Linked DNA regions of Bacillus pumilus. The main gene of each other region encodes a partner of the protein of the gene in region 2 in a complex. Links are inferred from orthologs where the notes say so. Each region holds a gene or a part of one and is shown on either strand. Other genes may lie near its edges.

The links.
Region 1: the proteins of pcrA (region 2) and uvrB are in contact, whole or in part, in a crystal structure (PDB 7EGT), measured with the Thermus thermophilus proteins. The link is inferred for Bacillus pumilus from one-to-one orthologs. Residues at the interface, in WP_096412145.1 of Thermus thermophilus: His654, Arg656, Phe657, Gln666, Asp668, Glu669, Lys680, Arg681, Leu682, Ser683, Lys685, Tyr686, Ala687; in WP_096411307.1 of Thermus thermophilus: Glu23, Leu25, Arg26, Asp27, Gly28, Glu29, Arg30, Phe31, Arg55, Glu326, Asp327, Phe328, Glu379, Ser382, Gln383, His398, Gly400, Arg401.

The regions. Positions count from the first base shown.
Region 1 is NZ_CP046128.1:3,044,275-3,047,533, forward strand. Bases 170-3,096 are described here. They hold uvrB (excinuclease ABC subunit UvrB), read right to left. Parts: upstream 2,663-3,096; coding sequence 677-2,662; downstream 170-676. Other genes in these bases: uvrA (excinuclease ABC subunit UvrA), read right to left, coding at 170-669; GKC25_RS15610 (CsbA family protein), read right to left, coding at 2,957-3,096. In the rest of the region: more of uvrA, read right to left, coding at 1-169; more of GKC25_RS15610, read right to left, coding at 3,097-3,202. UniProt on the Escherichia coli protein: The UvrABC repair system catalyzes the recognition and processing of DNA lesions. A damage recognition complex composed of 2 UvrA and 2 UvrB subunits scans DNA for abnormalities.
Region 2 is NZ_CP046128.1:624,095-627,384, reverse strand. The notes cover bases 154-3,111. They hold pcrA (DNA helicase PcrA), read right to left. Parts: upstream 2,765-3,111; coding sequence 542-2,764; downstream 154-541. Other genes in these bases: GKC25_RS03105 (heptaprenylglyceryl phosphate synthase), read right to left, coding at 2,822-3,111; ligA (NAD-dependent DNA ligase LigA), read right to left, coding at 154-497. Also shown: more of ligA, read right to left, coding at 1-153; more of GKC25_RS03105, read right to left, coding at 3,112-3,290. UniProt on the Escherichia coli protein: A helicase with DNA-dependent ATPase activity. Unwinds DNA duplexes with 3'-5' polarity. Translocates on single-stranded DNA with 3'-5' polarity. Initiates unwinding more efficiently from a nicked substrate than double-stranded DNA.

The DNA.
Region 1 (3,259 bases), 2.4 Mb from region 2 along the record:
AAGGGAGTCAGACAGCCGAGCCGCAACGCCTTCCTTCACCACGATTCGGTCAATCACGACTTCAATGGAATGCTTCTTGTTCTTTTCAAGCTCGATCTCTTCTGACAGATCTTCCATCTCTCCGTCGACTCTTACTCGAACATAGCCCTGCTTTCGAATTTGATCAAGTACTTTGACATGTGTTCCTTTGCGACCAGATACAACCGGAGCAAGCACTTGCAATTTCGTTCTTTCTGGATATTCTAAAATACGATCTGTCATCTGCTCAATCGTTTGGGACGTAATTTCAATCCCATGTATCGGACAAATAGGTTTCCCGACTCGAGCATACAAGAGACGTAAATAATCATAGATTTCAGTAACGGTTCCAACCGTTGATCTAGGGTTCCGGCTCGTCGTCTTCTGGTCAATACTAATCGCCGGAGAAAGACCTTCAATGGCATCTACATCCGGTTTATCCATTTGACCGAGAAATTGGCGCGCATACGCTGAAAGAGATTCAACGTATCGGCGCTGACCCTCTGCATAAATGGTATCAAAGGCAAGAGACGATTTTCCTGAACCAGATAAACCCGTGATGACCACTAGCTGGTCACGCGGGATATTCACATCAATATTTTTAAGGTTGTGGGCTCTAGCACCTTTCACCTCTATTCGTTCCATAGCCATCAGGCAATCATCCTTCCGCTTTTAGCTCTAGCAATAGATCTCTTAATTCTGCTGCTTTTTCAAAATCAAGCGCTTTTGCTGCATCTTTCATTTCCATCTCGACCTTTTCGATCACTTTTTCTCGTTCTTTTTTGCTCATTTTTGACAGCTTTGGTGCTGCATTTGTTTCATATTCTTCCGATTCCTCATGTATCTTTGTTGCCTTAATGGCATCTCTGATTTTCTTATGGATGGTTTGCGGAGTAATCCCAAATTTCTCATTATACGCCTCTTGCTGCTCTCGTCTGCGCTTCGTTTCTTGAATCGCAATATCCATTGATTTGGTCATTTTATCTGCATACATAATGACCCGGCCTTCTGAATTTCTCGCTGCACGGCCAATCGTCTGGATGAGGGATCTTTCAGAGCGTAAAAAGCCTTCTTTATCCGCATCTAAAATCGTCACGAGCGACACCTCTGGAATATCCAGTCCTTCACGAAGAAGGTTGATTCCCACAAGCACATCATATTTTCCGAGACGTAAATCTCGAATAATCTCAATCCGCTCAAGGGTTTTAATTTCTGAATGCAGATAATTGACCTTGATTCCGATCTCTTTTAAGTAATCTGTGAGATCCTCAGACATTTTCTTCGTCAGCGTAGTCACGAGCACACGCTCATTTTTCTCAATTCGCGCATGAATTTCTCCAATTAAGTCATCAATTTGACCTTCAATCGGACGCACTTCAATGATTGGATCAAGTAAACCTGTTGGACGAATAATTTGTTCTACAACCTCTGGGGTTTTCTCAAGCTCATAAGGACCAGGAGTGGCAGATACATGCACAATATGGTTGATATGCTTTTCAAACTCATCAAAGGTGAGCGGTCTGTTATCAAGTGCTGAAGGCAGACGGAATCCGTGATCAACCAACACTTGCTTTCTTGCTTGGTCCCCGTTGTACATCGCGCGGATTTGCGGGATCGTCACGTGTGACTCATCGACAACAATCATAAAATCATCTGGGAAATAATCAAGCAATGTGTAAGGTGTTGAACCAGGAGGGCGCAAGGTCAGATGCCTTGAGTAGTTCTCGATTCCTGAACAAAAGCCCATTTCTCTCATCATCTCAAGGTCATATCTTGTCCGCTGCTCAAGGCGCTGCGCTTCTAGCAATTTTCCATTATCTCGAAGCTTTTCGAGCTGCTCCTCAAGCTCTTGTTCAATATTAATAATTGCTTTTTCCATTTTTTCTTCTCTTGTGACGAAGTGAGATGCTGGGAAAATAGCCACATGTTCACGATCACCGAGTATTTCTCCAGTCAATGCATCCACTTCACGAATACGTTCAATTTCATCACCGAAAAACTCCACTCTGATACAATGCTCATCACGTGAAGCAGGAAAAATTTCAACGACGTCTCCTCGTACTCTGAAGGTTCCGCGCTGAAAATCTATATCATTACGAGAATACTGAATGTCCACCAGCTTACGAAGAAGCTGATTGCGTTCAATCTCCATTTCAGTACGTAAAGACAGCACAAGCTCTCGGTATTCCTCTGGCGAACCTAAGCCATAAATACAGGACACACTGGCAATGATGATGACATCTCTCCGCTCAAATAACGAGGACGTAGCGGAGTGTCTCAGCTTATCAATCTCATCATTGATGCTGGCATCCTTTTCAATAAATGTATCAGTCTGAGGCACATACGCCTCTGGCTGGTAATAATCATAGTAACTCACAAAATATTCGACAGCATTATTCGGAAAGAATTCCTTGAACTCGCTGTATAGCTGACCGGCAAGTGTCTTGTTATGCGCAATGACAAGTGTCGGTTTGTTCACTTCTTTGATCAGGTTGGATACAGTAAAGGTCTTTCCCGTACCTGTAGCACCTAACAGCGTTTGATGCTGTTTCCCCTGATGGATCCCCTCAACAAGCTTTTCAATCGCCTTCGGCTGATCTCCTTGGGGCTGATAGTTAGAAACTAATTCAAAGCGGTCACTCACATCAAAGCCTCCGTTTCGTTACGAAATCTATCTAATGAATATATTATCATAAAAGAACACAAAAATACGAACTAAAGTTCGGCTCTTGCTTGATTTTTATTTCCAATACAGTCATACCCTCTCTTCAATGGCAAATAACCCTCTTACGAAAACCTTCCTTTCAGTATGGAACATTTTGGTGAGAGATATTCGATGAGCAGAAAAAGAGCACAAAAAGAAAGCTGCACTCACTAGAATTCGTAAGCACAGCTTAAAAACGTCACCTTTCGGCCTATCACGCTCTTAATGATGACATCAATGATGTTTTTCAGCCTTTTCTCTTTTTTCAATTTCTTTTTTAGCCATATACAATGCCCCAGCTACTAAAGAAATTATATCTAATCCCACAATAAAGTAGGTTTCTGTATAGCCCTTCATGTACGAGGCAAATAAAAGCGCTGCTGTTAATGCAATGCCCACATAATGATTATAAGTAACCTTTGAAAATAAAATAACGAGCAGGAAAGGAAAAACAAGTGCAAATATGGCTTTTGTAATCACAAAAACCCTCCCTCTTCTTGGTCTACTTCCTTGATTATAGTAAAGATTGGCATATTG
Region 2 (3,290 bases):
TCAATCGACAGAGGACGTTTGATTTTGAGCGGGATGGAACGAATGGTTTTGAGGTTTTCAGTAATATCCTCACCCGTTGTCCCATCTCCACGCGTGGCACCTCGGACAAACACACCGTTTTCATAACGGAGAGAAACAGCGAGTCCGTCAATTTTCAGCTCGACATTGTATGCGACATCGTCACCAACTGCTTGACGAACCCGGCGGTCAAAATCAAGAAGGTCCTGTTCATTAAACGCATTCCCGAGGCTGAGCATCGGTGTGCCGTGACGCACTTTTTGGAAGGCGTCTAACACAGCGCCTCCTACTCTTTGTGAGGGGGAGTCCGCTGCTTTTAAATCAGGGTGCTCTTCCTCTAAAGAGATCAGCTCACGCATCCGCGCATCATATTCAGCGTCAGGAACACTTGGACGATCAAGTGTATGATATTCGTAGTTGTATTGGTTCAAAATCTGGTGCAGTTCCTCGATCCGGCGTTTCGCTGCTTCTTTATCCATCTGCTTCTTCCTTTCAATTCATCCGTTTTATAAGTGCTATCGGTTTATTGCTTCTCAATTGGCGCAAATGCTGCGAGAAGACGCTTAATGCCTGTAGGGCTTGGGAAGGCAATATCAAGCTCTGTGCTGTCTCCACTGCCTTTTACACTCACAACCGTTCCAACGCCCCATTTTTTATGTGCCGCTTTATCGCCCACAGCCCAGCCAATACTTCCGCCGCCTGTGTTTTGAATGGTTTGAGTTTGCGGACGTGAGACAGGTCCCCGTCTTTGCGGTCTTTCTCTTGTTTGGCTAAATGGTGTTTTCTTTTCTTTTTTCTCATTTAGGTTGTCCAATAAATCGGCTGGTATTTCTCGAATGAATCTTGATTCAAGGTTCATGTTTGTCCGGCCGAAGAGTGTTCTCATCTTGGCACTTGATAAATAAAGCTCTTCTTCCGCCCGTGTGATGCCTACATAGGCAAGGCGGCGCTCTTCTTCCATCTCTGCATCTTCCATTAATGAACGGCTGTGCGGGAAAACACCTTCCTCCATGCCCATTAAGAAAACAACAGGGAATTCTAGACCTTTTGCAGCATGAAGAGTCATTAAGATGACGGCATCCTGATCTTCTTCCTCATTCTCATCCAGCTTATCAATGTCTGCGACGAGGGCGAGATCTGTCAGGAAAGTCACGAGAGACTTGTCTTCATTTTGTTCTTCAAAGTTCTTAGTGACGGAGAGAAACTCGTCAATATTTTCTAAACGGCTTTGTGCTTCAATCGTTTTTTCAACCTTCAGTGCTTCACGATAGCCGGTTTTCTCTAGGATTTCTTCTGTTAATTCTGTGACAGATAAATAATCCTGCATGTTCGTCATTTGATCAATGAGCTGTTTGAACTCATCAAGCGCATTGGCTGCCCTTGCACTGAGTCCAATGAAATCTACCTGACCAAGCGCTTCAAACATAGACAGGTCATTCATCTCCGCATATGCTGCGATTTTATCAACAGATGTCGCACCGATTCCACGCTTTGGTACGTTGACAATACGTGCAAAGCTAATGTCGTCATCTGGGTTAGCTACTAGGCGTAAGTAAGCCAAAATGTCCTTGATCTCTTTTCTGTCATAGAACTTCGTGCCGCCGACAATGTTGTATTGAATGTTTGACTTCAATAATGTTTCCTCTATGACACGAGACTGGGCATTGGTTCGATAAAGAATCGCAAAATCGGATAATTTACGCTTACCGCTCTGATGAAGCTGATGAATCTTTCCAGCAACAAATTGACCTTCACCGAATTCATTATCTGCACGGTAATAGGCTATCTTCGCTCCTTCATCATTTTCTGTCCAAAGATTTTTCGGCTTACGGTTCGCATTGTTTTGGATGACTGTATTTGCGGCATGCAGAATACGTTTAGTCGATCTGTAATTTTGCTCAAGCAGAATCACTTCACTGGACGGATAATCTTTTTCAAAGGAGAGAATGTTTGTAATATCCGCTCCGCGCCAGCGGTAAATGGACTGATCCGAGTCACCCACCACACATATATTTTGAAAACGCTGAGCGAGCAGTTTCACAAGCATGTACTGTGCTCTGTTCGTATCCTGATACTCATCGACATGAATGTATTGGAATTTCCGCTGATAGTGTTCTAATACTTCAGGGATCCGTTCAAACAGACGAATCGTCATCATAATAAGATCATCAAAATCGAGTGACTGGTTTTTGAGTAATCGTTTTTGATAATCTGTATAGACGTCGCTGACCACTTGATCATAGAAATCACCGGCTGTTTTGGCATATTCCTCTGCGTCAATGAGTTCGTTTTTTGCACTGCTGATTGATCCTAAAATGCTGCGTGGATCGAACTTTTTAGGATCGATATTTCGTTCTTTTAAAATGTTTTTAATTACTGAAAGTTGATCAGATGTGTCTAATATAGAGAAGTTGCGATTCACACCAATACGGTCAATATCGCGTCGTAAAATGCGCACACACATGCTGTGGAACGTAGAGATCCAAATGTCATCCGCACCAGGCCCTAAAATGGCCTGGACACGCTCACGCATTTCACGTGCTGCCTTATTTGTAAACGTAATCGCTAAAATGTTCCACGGAGCCACATGCTTTTCGGCCATTAAGTAGGCAATTCGATGTGTGAGCACCCGTGTCTTTCCGCTTCCTGCTCCTGCCATCAATAATAAAGGTCCATCTGTTGCTTTGACCGCTTCTTTCTGCGCGTCATTCAGCCCTTCTAATAGATGATTCGATATTTCATTCATTCCATTCACCGCCAATTCGAACTTATGTTCTATTTTAACCCGTTTCGTCTTGTTTGACTATGATGACTTTTTGACTGCGCCCACTGTCTTTAATGCTTCTTTGAAATTGTCATAAATGACGTTTCCTACAACAACCACGTCTGCATACTGCGCAAAGTCTTCTGCCTGCTTCGCGTTTTCAATGCCCCCGCCATAAAAAAGGACCGTTTCATGAAGCACTGCTTTTGTTTCTTTCACAAGCTCTATATCTCCAAGCGTTCCGCTGTATTCTAGATAAAAAATGGGCAGCTTCATCAAATGCTCTGCCACTCTTGCATATGCCCTTACGTCATCGATGTCCAGCGCTGTATTTGCCTCTGTGAGCTTGGCCGCTTTACACTCTTCATTTAAAATAATATAGCCTTCAGGCACGATCTCTTCCATTGACATCAAATCACCGAATTCCTTCATCGCGTCCTTATGAAGCCCAACAATCCAATCAGGATGAGAGCTGTTTAAGACGGTCGGGATGAAATACAGATCGAAG